Regions from separate parts of the Endozoicomonas sp. ONNA1 genome, predicted to be linked through region 2. Evidence: riboswitches for the same ligand, from Rfam matches in the RefSeq annotation. Region 2 holds a riboswitch; the other holds the start of a gene.

Region 1 (8,097 bases), on a different contig from region 2:
CAGATGTCTGTCGAGTTGCGTTTTTTCAAGTTTTTCTCTCAAAGAGTCTTCTTCATTGGCGGTAAGCAGGATAATTTTGGCATTACCCGGACCCGCCTTTGTTCGAATGTCCTGAATGATTTTGGCCGTATCAGGATTGACCATACGCCTCTCTTGACGACCACCAGCCACTATATCTTTGGCGATGAGCGTTTCATCCAAATCAAAGCAGACCACAACAGGTTCGCCAGGCTTGATGTGCGCCAGCACTTCCCCAATGTTTTCTGATTTCTCCAATCTTTTTGACTCGCGAACCAGCACAGGTTCTGGTATGGCCTGCACTGCTTCCGGTGCTTTGGCTTCAACTACTGGCCCCTGCACATCTTGCCCCCAGGTCATGACCTGACGACCACGATCCATCAGGTTCAGCTTGATATCGTCTTTGACTTCTCTAGCCCTCCCCCTGAGAGCACGATTTTGTATTTTCCAGTCATCACCCGGGAATGCCCGTTTCAAGTTTCTTTCGATCTCTTCAGCTCTAAGACCTAAATCGCGTCGTATCTCAGCCAGTTCCTGCGAGGCAAGGTTTATATCTCTGGCAGCACGATCAGAAAGCCTTAACACCTCAACCATCAATGCTTTCATTTCATTGGGTCTGGATACTTTCGCTTGGTCCATTCTCATCTGCAGAGAACTCATCTGGCTGCGCTTCAGGTTCAACCCTCCCCAGAGGAAATCCCAACCCGCTTCAGAGAAACATCTGGATAGATTCGCTTCTACCTCCACCGGACTCAATTGGAGTTCAGGTCGAATCTGTACCAGTTCCTGAGCAGCCTGCTTTCGACTTTGTGATGCAGCTGGAGATAACTTCCATAAGTCATCCATTAGTTGTTTCATTGCAGCCGGTTTACTAATCGGTTGAGCATTGATCACCTGTTGCTCAGCCCTGTCGATATTAGCCTTTACGTTCATATCTACATCAGGACCACAGAACTCATCCCACTCCCGCTCTGTCGGAAACGCAGCATTAAAGTTGGTTTCCTGAACATCTTTCATCGCCTGATCAATCTGTGTATCGCTGTTTCTGAGTTGTTGAAACGTTTCATAAGCCGTTCGACGTGTACTTCTTTGCTCAGCGGTCAGACGCCCCAGATTCTTGATCAGATAGCGACACCAGTCTTGCCCTTTCTTTGGATCGAAGACGTCAAAACGTTGCTTCAAAGGCTCGACTTCACTGGGTCTTTTGAGCTGATAGGTCCCATCCCACAGCGAAGACCATAGCTCACGCCCGGGAGCTTTTTCCAACCCTTTGATAATTTCATCTCTGGCAGGTGCTCCGTTCACATTTGTGGATAACCAGTCAGCGGCCTCTTCAATACTTTTCTGGCATTGTTCAGGCACTCTTTCCAGATGCTCAAAGACCCCGATCAGATGGCCATAATTTCGATCATTAGCCAGACAGAGGTTAGTGCTGTCAATCTCCCTGTCATAGTGCTCATCACTCAAAAACTCTGGGGAGTACGCCTGGACGGAGACATTGTTGAAGTACGCCCTGGCTTCATCCGTCGGTGTGCCATCGGGATTGAATACAGGAAACATCTGCCTGTTTTGCGCATCCACTACGATAAATCGCCCGGATGACTTCAGTCTTTGCACAAAGGTATAGTGGCCTGCACCACCACTGGTACCCGATTTAAGGACAACGTATCGGTCACTATCAAAAGCCTCGGCTAATGGTCTTTTGGCCGCATCTGGCTGTCTTTGCTGACCCTTTTTGATGGCTTCGAAAAATTCACCCACACGATTCTGAAACTCATGGTGATGCTGCTTTTCCTCAAGACCATCAACCTGAACCCAACCCACAATAGGTGTCGTCTGACTGGCATCAAAAGCAAGCTCTATCGGCGTTGAAATGCCATGAACCTGGTTATAACCCCTGCCTCTGGCAAAGTGCTCCAGAGAGTTGGCAAAGCCCTGACAGTTTGAGTTACCCGCAGCCTGTCTTTTATACAGTTCAGACACAACGCTGTTAAGCAGTTCAAATTCAACTTCTTCATCGGCTGAAATCAGCGTCTGCTTATGTGGTGTCAGTCTATCCAGCTCGGCAAGGTGACCTGCTCTTTCACCGCCAAAACTTATTTCGGTTATCTGCCGTTTGGCTTCATCCTTATCAATCCGTCCGAACTGGTATTCAAGTTTAATTCTGGAGCAGTTATGAGCCCGATCCATATCTTCCTTGATCAGGTCAAATGTTTCTGCGTCCATATTCTGTTGCATCTCATTTAGCAACTGTCGATGCTGTTCTTCCAGATCACTTTCAGCATTCTCAAAGGAGCCTGCATTAACCGGATGCTGATTAAACTGCTCACTGACAAGCCGGTCGGGTTGCTGGCGGGATGGCTGCAGACTATCCCACCGGGCCTTCATAGTCAGGAATTGTTGTTGAGTGTCGTCCATTCCCGACAATGGCCATGAAGCCTGCTCTAATGGCATAGCGATCGCAGCAGAAGCTACGGGCGGTTTTTCCGGAATGGCAGGAGGTGTCATTGCTGTCTGCTGAGCTGTCTGCTCAGCGACAGAGGCTCCTTCCATTGATGGAACCCTGGTTTTGGCCGTTACCACAATTAACCCGGAAAACTCACGGATGTAATCCTGCCGAAGAGGACTTCTATTCAGAACTCCACGTGCCAGCTCTTCATCGGTATTTAAAAGATCAACAGCCACCGCAAGGTCTGCATCTTTTACATCCGGGTTGAATGCCTGAGCTTTTTTAAAGGCTTCAAGCTGCTCTGCTGTTGCTGCTGCTACCGGTAGCTGTGGGCCAACAAAGTCATCGCTCACATCGCTCAATGAGCTCTGGCACGTTTGCCAATCTTCATCATCCGACTCGTTGCTGTCGTCAGTAGATTCCGAAGACTCCCTCAAGAACTGCAGTAAGTCTTCAAGATTGGTAAAGACAGGTGTAGAGTCAACGTCATCTGTGGCAAAAGCTCCGTACATTAACTTGCCTTCCTGAACCAAACGCCCCAGTTCGTTGAGTTGAGGATCATCAAACTGCATATTATCCAGACAGGCGTTGACCATTTCATCGGTCATCACTTTATCCCGATAAGCCTGTTTCATATCCTGAACGGTCAAACCGTATTGTCTGTCTCCGATAATCGCTACAAATAACTGGCAGGCTTCGTCGATCAGCTTCTCTTTTAATTTCGGTGGCGTGTTTGGAGACAATCGTCGAGGCTGCTTGACATTATCAAGTGCATGACTAAAGCCGGCTTGCTTCCGATCCTGTCTGGTATGTTGAACGCCTCTGGGTGGGTTTGCCTTGAAATAATCAATAGCACGATCCATCATGCCAAAATGCAGGTCCAGATCACCCGTATGCGGTGAGGTGAAGACTCTTTTACCTGATGCATTTGCTCTTGCATGGGGCAAGGCTACGTCATAAGGTTTCTCTTCATCAGGAGCCCGGTGCCTTGCACATTGAATCCGGATATCCACTTTCTCGGATTCCATAAAGTCCCTTAAATGGGCTTCCCAGTCACCCCCGTCTCTGCTTTTAGTGGTCAAACAGAACATTGTTATCAGGTTTTCAACTGCTGCCTGTATTTCATATTCTGGCGCTTTGTTCAAGAGTAACTGAACCAACTCAACCTCAGCCTCATGCAGTACCGTCAGGCTGGCCTGATTTACGGCTACAAACTCATCATTCCACTCACTGGCTTTTCTTGGCGTGGCCGGATTTGTGATTGACACATCTCTTTTGAACAGCGGGGTTGCAGTCCCGGTGGCCGTTTGTACTATACGACTAACACCCTGCAACTCCGGCTTATCCATGAGTTCGTTCTCTCGCTCGTAATAAATTTTTACGGAGCGACAAAAAGCAGTGTATTTATCAGACGGCCCCCGAACCCAACCGACTTTTTCCGATGACAATTGCCCCCTATCAAGGATGGGGTAATGGCCTGCAGCGTCTTTACGGGATTGAAAGAAACTCAGAAATGATTGAGGAGAAAACGGAACCACTATGACCTCCTGGATTCAGCAAAGCACTCCCAAAAGATTAGCAAGCAGTGGTTACGTCATATACTCGACAGGTCAGAAGGAGTCAGCCAGACGACTGACTCCCAGCGTTTATTTTCAGGCAGTTTCTTCCAGTTCGCGAACATCCTGAGTCATCCGCATGGGACAGAAATCAGGTCCGCACATGGAGCAGAACTCTGACTCCTTCGCACCTTCCTGAGGTAATGTCTCATCGTGATAGGCTTTTGCCGTATCGGGGTCCAGAGCCAGGTTAAACTGATCCAGCCAGCGGAATTCAAAGCGCGCCTTGGACAAAGCATTATCACGTATCTGGGCACCGGGATGACCTTTGGCCAAATCAGCAGCATGAGCGGCAATTTTATAGGCAATCAGACCTGCTTTTACATCATCTCTATCAGGCAGACCGAGATGCTCTTTGGGTGTGACATAACAAAGCATCGCACAGCCATACCAGCCGATCATGGCAGCTCCGATACCTGAAGTAATGTGGTCATAGCCCGGTGCCACATCGGTCGTCAGAGGCCCAAGGGTATAGAAAGGCGCTTCATGACAGTGCTCCAGTTGCATCTCCATGTTTTCCTTAATGAGGTGCATGGGCACATGGCCCGGTCCCTCAATCATGACCTGAACATCGTATTCCCAGGCAATCTTTGTCAGTTCCCCAAGGGTTTTCAGTTCGCCAAATTGCGCTTCATCGTTGGCATCGGCGATACAACCAGGTCGCAAACCATCACCCAGAGACAGGCTGATATCGTACGCCTGACAGATCTGACACAGCTCACGGAAATTGTCGTAAAGGAAATTCTCGGCATCATGCATCTCTGCCCACTGCCCCAGAATACCTCCCCCCCGGGAAACAATACCTGTCACCCGGTTTCTGGTTTTAGCAACATGTTCCCTGAGGACACCGGCATGGATCGTCATGTAATCCACGCCCTGTTCTGCCTGCTCGATGATGGTGTCCTTCATGACTTCCCAGTTCAGGTCTTTCACCTTGCCTTTGACCTTTTCCAGAGCCTGATAAATAGGCACCGTTCCGATAGGCACTGGCGAGTTCCTGATAATCCACTCACGGGTTTCATGGATGTTCTTGCCTGTGGATAAGTCCATCACCGTATCGCCACCCCAGCGAACAGACCAGAGCATCTTTTCAACTTCTTCTTCAATAGAAGAGGTCACCGCAGAATTACCAATATTGGCATTGATCTTCACCAAAAAGTTACGCCCGATAATCATGGGCTCGGACTCAGGGTGATTAATGTTGGCCGGGATAATGGCCCGCCCTTCAGCGACTTCCTTTCTGACAAACTCTGGAGTGATGTGAGAGCCTTCAGCACGCCCCATATTCTCACGAATCGCAATAAACTCCATTTCAGGAGTGATTATCCCCTGTCTGGCGTAATACAGCTGTGAGACATTTTGGCCCGCCCTGGCTCTGCGGGGTGTTCTTAGTGCTTTGAAGCGAATCTCCTGCAGACGCAGATCAAACTGACGGGAGCGGGCAAATTCTGAGGACCGATCGTTGAGCAGCTCAGTATCAGCTCTTTCTTCAATCCACTTTGAGCGCAAACCCGGCAAGCCCTCATTCAAATCATGAGGAACACCACTCTCTGTGTAGCTGCCCGACGTATCATAAATCCGAACCGGTTCATTCTTGCCGCCACCAAAACGCTCAGGGGTATCGTGCAGATGAACTTCTCTCATACCGACACGAATGTCTTCGCGACTGCCTGTTACATAGGTTTTTTGGGAGTTGGGAAAGGGGCGACAGGCGTCCATCAGTAACTGCCGGTCAAAACCGGACGCATTTTTCTCGCAAGCCATCGTTTCAGTATCCTTCACGTTGAGTTCATGACTGTTTTCCAGTTCAAGACTGTTTTCCAGTTCACGACTGTTTCGAAATAGCTTGCCGGATAGGCCATCTTGTTCCCTTCGCAGGTATTAACCTGAGCAGGTTCTACGGATTCCGAAAAAAAAACTTTCGGTCTCAGCCCGTGGCGCTCCGACAAGATTGCCGGAAAGTATAAGCAGATTGCTAAGAGGTTAATAGTACAAAGATACAAAAAAAACCAAGACTTTATTTAGCTGTAGTCGCCTGAAAGCTCCTTACACAGCTGAGTTCGGAAGGACTGCAAAAAGTCGCTGTGACGAACTGCCATGTTGCGCCCGGGCTCTGTTTTCATGGTCTTCTGAATCTGCAAGAGCTTGATTTCAAAATGATCCAGTGAGTACTGACGATCGTTCAGTGTCCTGTTTTTCCCCATAGGGTCTTCAGGATCAAACAGTTTCTGGCCCAGCTTGCCACCCGTATAAAAACAACGGGCAATGCCAATCGCCCCAAGGGCTTCCATCCTGTCCGCATCCTGAACCACTTCAGCTTCCAAAGTTTCAGGGGGGATGTTAGCGGAATAACTGTGAGTTTTTACTGCATGACACACGGCAGCGATCAGGTCTTCAGGAAACGCCAGAGATTTCAGGCAAACTTCAGTCTCTTCAGCCGAAAGGGTGGAAGCTTTCGAGCGCTCCGGATGGTTTTTTGGCAACACAACAATATCGTGAAAATAACAGGCAGCAAGAACCACCAGCCGGTTAATGTCAAAATGGCCTTCATCCATCAGCTGTTGTGCCGTTTTCCAGACCCGCTGAAAGTGGGAAATGTCGTGAGAGGCATCCTCGCAATCCCGGTCTTGCAGAAATTCTACAAAACGTTTTTCCCAGTTTTTCAGAAGTGCAGGTTCATTAAATTTCATAATTCAGGGTCCAGAGGCTTTTGATAGCGCTGACAGGCTCTGCTGTTAATAGCGGGAGAATCATGCAAAAAATTGTGAGTGTGGACAACCAGTCTGTCGGGATGAATATCTACCAGGTTATAAACCGGAGGCTCTGGCGAAACAGAGTCAGGCTTGGGGTTATCAAAATTAAAAGGTGTCTGATGAACCAGAGAAGGTGGGCATGAAAAGCTGATTCCCTGCCAATGACCCGAAACAGAGCGGTGCAAATGACCGAAAAACAAATGCCTGATCCATTCTTTGTGGGGCTGAATCATTGACCTGAGTGCTTCTGAATTGACCAGATTATCCCTGTCCATGCTTGCCAATCCCGTTTCAAATGGAGGATGGTGCATAAACAGACAAACCGGTTTGTTTGCAGCTTCCAGTTCATGCTTCAGCCATGCCAGTCTTTGCTCGCAGAGAACCCCACTGCGTTTTCTGTCATCCAGCGTATCCAGACAGATCAGGTTGACCAGTTCTGTCTCAACCGTAAATTGGATAAAGCCCTCCTGCTGCCTTGGATGGTTTGGGAAAACATCCAGAAAATTTTGTCTGTGATCATGATTGCCCATCAGGCAGTAAACCGGGAAAGACAACCTGTCGAGTTCTTCTTTCAAGGCTTTATAGGCCTCTTTTTCGCCCCAGTGAGTCAGGTCACCTGTGATGATGCAAGCGCTGGATTCCGGCACTTGCTGCAAAAGTGTGTCGACGCAGTGCTTCAACCTTGCCTGTGGGTCAATGTCATAATTCAACATTCCCGCTGGAACTAACTGGGGATCAGAGAAGTGTACAAATCGATAGGTCATGTAATGCGACTCCGTTATTGTTCTCAGCTTGAATGATCGTTCGGAAAAGTGCTCGCTTTAGGGGAAGCCCGTTTACAACGGGTTCCCAGACTGGCGAGACTGCCAACCAATACACGAGAGATATCTCCGATCCGGAAGCAATCCTAATGGTGGGGACTGAGAGCTTCTGCCGAACTCAGAGTAAACCGGGCAACCGTTACATTACACCAGCCTTCATACCCCGCCAGACTCATGCCCAATGATTCAATCACATCAAGGGCAAATTCATTCTGAGGTGAAGCAAAAGAGATGATTTCCTTGAAGCCCAATCTTCTGAACCCCAGGTCGGTCACTGCTTCAGCCGCTTCAATCACCAGCCCGCGGCCACGATACTCCTGACTGAATCGCCAGCTCATTTCGACAGTATCGCCATAGGCTGAAAATCCACAGCTGCCAATCAGCTGGTAAGTCTCTTTAAGCACAACCGCCCAACGAGACCAGCCCCTCTGGTCAAGTTC
Region 2 (8,097 bases):
ATCTTAACCGTGAGGAAAAGGTTAAAGATAACCCTGCCCAGAGGGTCACCGCACCCAAGGTGGGCAGGAAGCTGCCTGTCACCATGGATGCCGATCAACTCACTGCGCTTCTTGATCGGAATGATGATGATCCATTAGTGATCAGGGATCTGGCTATCCTTGAACTCTTCTACTCCTCAGGACTGCGCCTGGCGGAATTGGTTGGATTGGATCTCAACAGTTTTCAGGATGAGTTCAGGCAGGTGACAGTTCTGGGCAAGGGCAGAAAAGAACGATTGTTGCCAGTGGGTCGAAAGGCTCGTGAAGCCATAAAAAAATGGCTGTCCGTCAGAGTTATTTTTCCTGAAAAAGACAGCGAGGCGCTGTTTCTCTCAAAACAGGGACATCGTATCAGTGCCCGTCAGGTGCAAAACCGTGTGAGCCAGCTTTCCAGAGAAGCCGGACTCTCAGGACGAATGCATCCTCACCTTTTGAGACACTCTTTTGCCAGTCATCTGCTGGAGTCCAGTGGCGATCTGAGGGCAGTTCAGGAGCTGCTGGGGCACAGTGATATCGCCACCACCCAGATATATACCCATCTTGATTTTCAGCATCTGGCCGACGTATATGATAAGGCTCATCCGAGAGCACAGAGAGTCAGTAAGGAGTCCTCTGTTTATGAAAAGTCTCACAAAGAGGAAAGACTGACCGAAGATCAAGAGCCTTCAGCTAACAAAGAGCCTTCAGCTAACAAAGAGCCCAAAAGGAAAAAACAATGATAAAGCTGATCACTTTCGATCTGGATGACACACTCTGGGAAAACATGCCAGTGCTGATTCGGGCAGAACAGAAAGCCTGGAAAAAACTCTGTGAATACTGGCCAGAAACCCACGAGAGAATGACACCCAAAGAAGTGTTCGAGTATCGGGTCAAACTGTTGGAAGATCGTCCGGAGCTCAGATATCAGATTACGGAACTGCGCCGGTTTTCTCTGCAGAAGGTTCTGCAAAACTGTGATTGTCCTGAATCAAGAGCTGAAGAAATTGCCGGTGACCTGATGCGGGAGTTTATGGAGTGGCGTCATGATGTGAAATGTTTTCCGGAAGTTCAGCCGGTTCTCTCTCACCTGTCAGCAGACTACACTCTGGCTGCGGTCACTAATGGTAATGTCGATGTAGAGAAATTATCGGTCAGTGAGTTTTTTGATTTTGCTCTCAAGGCAGAAGATTACAACAGTCTGAAACCGGAACCGACTCTATTTTTGAAAGCCATGGAACGTGCCGGAGTTACTCCGGACGAGACCCTTCATGTAGGAGACTGCCTGAAAGCCGATGTGGCAGGTGCCGGAGCATTGGGAATTGGTACCGTCTGGTTTAATCCTGCTGATAAGGCATTCAGTGGCGATCGCAGACCTGATTATGAAATTCGATCACTAACCGGTCTGCTCAGAGTTTTGGACAAGGATCTTCAGCCAGAATATTAAATACCTGACCAGTTAGTTTTGCCTGACGGGGCAGGTGTTTAATTCCGTCTATTGCCAGGATCAGAGGCAGTGAGACAGTGCTGTCCTCTGGTATTTTTTGTCAGGCATCTCTGGGACTTAATATATATTTCATTGATCTATATGTTTTTCGATACCGGGGAACTGACAATGAAACTTAAATATGCAGCTTGTATAGTAATACTTCTGTCTTTTACTTGTTTGCACGCTGATGAAGTAGAAAAACAGATAATAGGCACTTGGCTTGTCAGAGATAATTCACCTGTTAAGAAATATATAACTTACCACCCACCTCGTCGCACTACAAACCCGACAAAGTTTCGAATTAGAGGTTTCAGAGAATACTGTAGTCGGGACGTATTATACGGCAGATATGATGTAGTTATGGACATTCCGGGACTTAGTCATAAAGTAATAGGTATTTCTGGTGTATGGTTTTTCCCGAGAGACTCAGAGGAAAAGTTGATCTTAGACTATGGCTGCAAAGACGCTGATCCAGATAATATTAAACCACGCCCAAACGAATGTATTTGCCCGCCTGATGGTTTTTTAGCTACTACCAGAATTCTAAAAGCTGATGATAAGGAATTTATCTACGAAGAATACAATCCAGAAAGTAAGGTATTTGACAGAAACAACGCTGTAAGAGTTCCAGTGCAGTCACTGGAACAGATAAAGCAACTACCGTATCACGATGAAATCTGATTTACTTTTTTGATGCCAGACAGGCAAAGCAGCATCTCTTACTGCGACATCAAACATTCAGACCAGATCACCAGATTTTGTAGAAGTGGTGTACAGGTCCGTTGCCTTGGCCTATGTTCAGCTGATCGGCGTGGGCAATGGCTTGCGCAATGTATTTTTTAGCCTCTGGGATGGCTTCTCTCATGGTGTAACCACGAGCCAGTAATGCGGTAATGGCTGAGGACAATGTACAGCCTGTACCGTGAGTGTTACTGGTGTTTATCCAGTTGGATTCCAGTCGGTGCAGAGACGTACCGTCGTGATAAAAATCGACGGCCTTATTATCACTATTGTCGCCACTCAGGTGACCACCTTTCAGAAGGACCGCTTCAGAGCCCAGCGCCAGAAGAGGCTCAATCATATCGATCATCTGGTCGGGATTTTTGGGCAATGGACGATCAAGCAGCACCGCAGCTTCATGCAGGTTGGGTGTGATCAGGCTGGCTTTGGGAATCAGTGATTGCCTGAGGGTCTCAATAGCGGCCTGTTGTAGCAGAACATCACCGCTGGTAGCCACCATTACAGGGTCAACCACAAGATAAGCCGGACCGAAGTGAGTCAGAGTATCCGCTACCGTCGTGATAACATCTGGCTGGCTCAACATGCCCACTTTTACGGCCCTGATAGCGAGGTCCGAGAATACTGAATCCAGCTGTTGACGGACAAAGGCGGGTTCAACGTCAAGGATACCCTGAACGCCCTGAGTATTCTGGGCAGTCAGAGCGGTAATGACACTGCAGCCATAAGCGCCCAGTGCTGAAAAGGCTTTCAGGTCTGCCTGTATACCGGCACCACCACCACTGTCTGATCCGGCAATGGTAAGGGCGACAGGCGTCTCATTAGTCATCGTCATTGTTCGGTTTCCTACGCCGGCATCATCCGGTTCAGGTTCAATGGGTCTCTCTCAGTCCGGGAAACATTCATCCCGGACACCCCAACCAGCGGTGCGAGTCTATTTTGTTTCTATAGTGATGTCTATTGCTCAAAAGGCCCGTTACATCCCCGCTCAGGAAATTTTGGCTGATAGTGAAGGAAGAAGCGGTGTATTTCCCGAAAGTCATGCTCCTGATCGCCAGTCATCATCATGTTCTTTCTTTGGATTACCGCTGGCATCTTTTACAGTAGCAGGTACAGCGATTACCCAGCCGGATCTCAACTATCGGTGTTGAGCAATGAACGCAGGGTTCCCCCTTGCGTCCATAAACAGCCAGTTCTTGTTTGAAATAGCCTGGCTTGCCGTCACCCCCGACAAAATCCCTCAGGGTGGTTCCACCCTGCTCAATGGCTTTTGCCAGAGTCTCTTTGATGCTTTCGGTCAGTCGCTCGTAGCGGGCTCTGGAAATTTTTCCGCAGGGCCTGTCAGGCCGGATACCTGCTTTGAACAGGGCTTCGTTGGCGTAGATGTTCCCGACCCCGACGACCACATGGTTGTCCATGATGAACGTTTTTACCGGCTGTTTTTTTCCCCGGGATTTGAGATGAAGCCTACGGGCTGTGAATTCATCACCGAGAGGTTCCGGACCGAGTTTGCTTAACAAGTCATGTTTCATGATATCGTCGTCGACCCACAGAACCGCCCCGAACCTCCTCGGGTCGGTGTATCTCAGCGTTATCCCATGACTGAAAACCAGGTCGATATGGTCATGTTTCCGGGCTTCCTGTGGTTCTTTCAATATGCGCAGGCTTCCGGACATCCCCAGGTGAACCAGCAGGGTTCCAGCGTCGGTTCTGATCAGAAGATACTTCGCTCGTCTTGCGACAGAACGGATAACCCGGCCAGATAAATGCTGCTTTAAATGTTCCGAAACCGGCCAGCGCAGTTGCGGATTGCGGACGATAACATCCGACACGGTCTGACCTACAATATGAGGTGCAATGCCCCTGCGGGTCGTTTCAACTTCAGGTAATTCAGGCATCCACCGACAGTAGCAAATATGTCGTCAAAAGGCGATGTGATCGGCCTCTGATGGCAAAGGAAATAAGTAGAAATCCCGCGCCGGACCCCAGAAAGTAACGGCAAATTAGCCATATCAAATGCTGTCATGTGACTGATAAGATGGTTCCACTTTTATCCCGGTTCAGTTTTGGTAAAAGCACACCATAGCAGTGAGAGAAAATGACAGCCAACCCAACTTTATACCAACGATATTCCAGGGAACTTAGAGAACTTATTTATTTATCAGCCCCGATTCTGGGTGCGCAACTGGCGACCACTGGCATGGGCTTTGTGGATACCAGTATGGCGGGTCAATATTCTGCACAAGATCTGGCGGCAGTAGCCATTGGCTCCAGTATCTGGGTCCCGATTTATCTGTTAATCAGGGGTATCCTAATGGCGACGACACCGACAGTCGCCCATCTGTTTGGCGCCCAAAAAGTTGACCTGATTGCTTCACCGGTTCGACAGGCCATGTGGCTTTCTCTGGCGTTAAGTGTGGTCGGCATGGTCTTGATGATGAACCCTATGCCACTGCTCAATGTTCTGGAAATCAATGCCGAAATGGCTGCTAAGACGGAAGCCTACCTGGAAGCATTGGCCTGGGGGGTACCCGGCATCTGTTTATATCAAACCATGGTCAGCTATTGCGAAGGGCGCGCTATTACCAAACCGGCCATGCTCATCAGCTTTGTCGGTTTGTTGATCAACATTCCGGTTAATTATGTATTGATCTATGGCAAATTCGGCTTTCCTGAAATGGGTAGCGTAGGCTGTGGTTATGCAACAGCCATTTGCTTTTGGATCATGTGCCTGTTGATGTTCTGCTATACCCGGTTCAATCAAAAGCATACAGAAGTGAATCTGTTTGATCGCTTTGAATGGCCTGCAATGAGCCGTATTGTTATTCACCTGAAACTGGGTGTCCCCATCGGTCTGGCCATCTTTTTTGAAGCCAGTATCTTCTCGGCAGTGGCTCTGGTCATCGGCAAACTGGGAGCAGTGACCGTCGCAGGTCACCAGATTGCATTGAATCTCGCCAGCATGGCCTTTATGGTGCCGTTGAGTATGTCCATGGGAATAACCATCCGGGTAGGTCAGGCTTTGGGTGCCGGTGATCCTCAGGCTGCGAGATTCTCAGGGTATTCTGGTATCGTAGCGACCCTGCTGACTGCTACTCTGATAGCGGCTGTGATGTGGGCGTTTGCCGATGCTCTGACATCGCTCTATACCCAGGATGCTGCAGTTAAAGCACTGGCTGCCCAGTTGCTGATTTTTGCTGCACTCTTCCAGTACGCCGATGGTATTCAGGTTGCTTCCAATGGTGCCTTAAGGGGCTACAAAGATACCCGGGTACCGATGATCATAATTCTGATTGCTTGCTGGGGTATAGCCCTGCCACTGGGCTATACCCTGGGGCTGACGGATTTTATTGCCGATGAACCCATGGGCCCCCACGGGCTCTGGATTGGACTAGTACTGGCACTGACGCTTTCTGCTTTATTCCTGCTGCTCCGCTTCAGATCGTTGAGCAGGAGAGCCGTTGCAACGCAATTGTTTGCCATGAAAGTCAATTGAATAGTGAGAAGTCTGAGAGTCCAGTGCACACCTGCTCTGTCAGGGGCGGCTGTGTGATGCCGGATGGGATAAAACCAATAAAAATAAGATACGACACATCATGAGAATGTCCTGTTCGGGCAGACTTGTCAGGCGTTTGCTATGATCAGTCGGTGCATGTTTAGTCTTGGCTGCTCAGAATCAAGCTGACGAATTCCCCAGACTTTTAGTGCATGATTAAGGTGACTTTTGTCGTTCGTTTTTAAATTGATTCTATAAAAAGTCGCTTGACGTTTTTTGCTCTTTCCCTGCATCCGTTTTACTGAACAATGAAAAAAGAGTTATTTATGAAACCCCTCATGCATAGGCTTTTTTTTACGCTGCTTTTATTGTCCACAATTACCCTCAATGTTCGTGCCGATACCTGTCCCAGGGACATGCAAGCTGATTGCGGCTCTGGCATTATGAAAGATGCTGGCGAATCAGCGGCAGACATCGTTAAGGCTGCTCATCCCAATGTTTTGGTGTGCATGCCTTCCGGCCAAGGAGTAGATGCTGGCAATGTAATTGGTAAGGTCATCCCGGGAACCGAACCCGGTTCCTCTGTCTGTGAATACCCGCGATTAATCAATGCTACAGTCGTGGACACACAGGTCACCGCCAAATTCGATTGGCTTGACACAACTTATGAGCAGCTTGCCACCTGGCTCACTTCCTTTGCTCATATTGAAAAAAACGGCAACAGCTATTATTACGTGTCCAAGGGCACAGACCAGAACACGGGGCACCCGGACATCTGCGTCCAGTCTACTCCCGGCAAAGGGTTTGAATTTGGATATGAAACTGTATCAGATAATGGTCAGAAGTCATGCGGGTTATTTGTTGGTGCGCTGTATTTATCACCTTTCTTCCGTACTCCAGGCGACCAGACCGATGGCGATAGGGTCAGCACTAGCGATAGAGGGAGCGATAGAGAGAGTGGTAGCAACAGCTATAGTGACGAAGATGATTTCTGCTCCAAATGTGAGAGTGAATCGTTCCATTCTGACTGCCCCAGATGCGAGTGCAGTGTAGAAAAGTTCTCTACCAAATGTGATCTGTGTAATGGTAATGGCTGCGGCATTTTTCGGTGCTCTCTTTTTACCGGTTGGGCTGATTGCCCCGAGAATTCTCACGTCTGCGACCATATTACCTGCCCCGGTTTTAGCTGCCCAAAAAAACCCGTCTGTTGCAGGAAGCGCTGTCACAAGAAACCAGCGGGTTAGCTACTTACTATTCGCCGGTTAAAAAAATTCAGGCCTCAGAGTCCTGGTTGAGCTGCATGCCTTGCCTCTTCTATAATGCCGCCTTCCAGTTTTCAGTGAAGTGCTCATTGCCACTTCATGAGGCCCATGAGTGACCCCATGACAAAGACCAAAGTATTAACCGGTATTACCACCACAGGCACGCCGCATCTGGGCAATTATGTGGGGGCTATCCGTCCTGCGATTGAAGAAAGCCTTGACGAAAACATTCAGTCCTACCTGTTTCTGGCGGACTACCATGCCCTGATCAAGGGGCGTGACCCCAAGCGCATTCATCAATCCGGGTTGGAAATTGCTGCTACCTGGCTGGCCCTGGGTCTTGATACTGATCGAGTCACTTTCTATCGCCAGTCTGATATCCCGGAAATCATGGAGCTGAACTGGGTTGTGGGTTGTATGACCGCAAAAGGTCTTATGAATCGTGCCCATGCTTACAAGGCTGCTACCCAGACCAATCAGGAAGCGGGCGAGTCTGACCTGGACAAGGGCGTCCTGATGGGGCTGTTTAATTACCCGATTCTGATGGCGGCGGACATCCTGATGTTCAATGCCAACCGTGTTCCAGTCGGCCGTGATCAGGTTCAGCATCTGGAAATGGCTCGGGATATTGCGGGTCGGATGAACCATCACTACAAGACTCAATTTGTGCTGCCAGAAGCCGTAGTGGGTGAAAACACGGCTGTTCTGAATGGTCTTGATGGCCGCAAGATGAGCAAGAGCTACGACAACACCATTCCATTGTTTGTGCCTGAGAAAAAGCTGCTCAAGCTGATTCGCAAGATTAAAACCAACTCTCTGGAGCCGGGTGAACCTAAAGATCCGGAAACCTGTACTCTGTTCCAGATCTTTTCAGCCTTTGCGACGGAAGAAGAGGTGGCTGAAAAACGTGAGCAGTATGAAGCCGGTGCTGGTTGGGGGGATTTGAAAAATGAACTCTTTGATTACATCAACAATCTACTCAGGGACCCTCGAGAGCGTTACAACGATCTGATGGCTGACCCGGCATTCATTGAAGCTGAGCTGAAAAAAGGTGCGGACAAGGCCCGTGCTGAAGCAGCGCCCTTCCTTCAGGATAT

What was found. A riboswitch is a leader RNA that binds a small molecule or an ion and turns the genes downstream of it on or off. The one in region 2 is predicted to bind thiamine pyrophosphate.
Region 1: linked by a shared signal. The riboswitch ahead of thiC (phosphomethylpyrimidine synthase ThiC) and the one ahead of thiD (bifunctional hydroxymethylpyrimidine kinase/phosphomethylpyrimidine kinase) in region 2 are both predicted to bind thiamine pyrophosphate.

The regions. Positions count from the first base shown of each region.
Region 1 covers NZ_JAHHPN010000016.1:1,585-9,681, forward strand. The annotation lists gene KDK19_RS00255 (DUF2608 domain-containing protein) at 1-4,005, opposite strand, end outside; gene thiC (phosphomethylpyrimidine synthase ThiC) at 4,120-5,802, opposite strand; TPP riboswitch at 5,934-6,038, opposite strand; gene KDK19_RS00265 (phosphohydrolase) at 6,105-6,773, opposite strand; gene KDK19_RS00270 (phosphodiesterase) at 6,770-7,600, opposite strand; gene KDK19_RS00275 (GNAT family N-acetyltransferase) at 7,744-8,097, opposite strand, start outside.
Region 2 covers NZ_JAHHPN010000986.1:3,061-11,157, forward strand. The annotation lists gene xerC (tyrosine recombinase XerC) at 1-758, shown strand, start outside; gene KDK19_RS23740 (HAD family hydrolase) at 755-1,462, shown strand; gene KDK19_RS23745 (hypothetical protein) at 1,631-2,185, shown strand; gene thiD (bifunctional hydroxymethylpyrimidine kinase/phosphomethylpyrimidine kinase) at 2,253-3,077, opposite strand; TPP riboswitch at 3,069-3,171, opposite strand; gene mutM (bifunctional DNA-formamidopyrimidine glycosylase/DNA-(apurinic or apyrimidinic site) lyase) at 3,325-4,140, opposite strand; gene KDK19_RS23760 (MATE family efflux transporter) at 4,341-5,738, shown strand; gene KDK19_RS23765 (hypothetical protein) at 6,065-6,982, shown strand; gene KDK19_RS23770 (tryptophan--tRNA ligase) at 7,121-8,097, shown strand, end outside.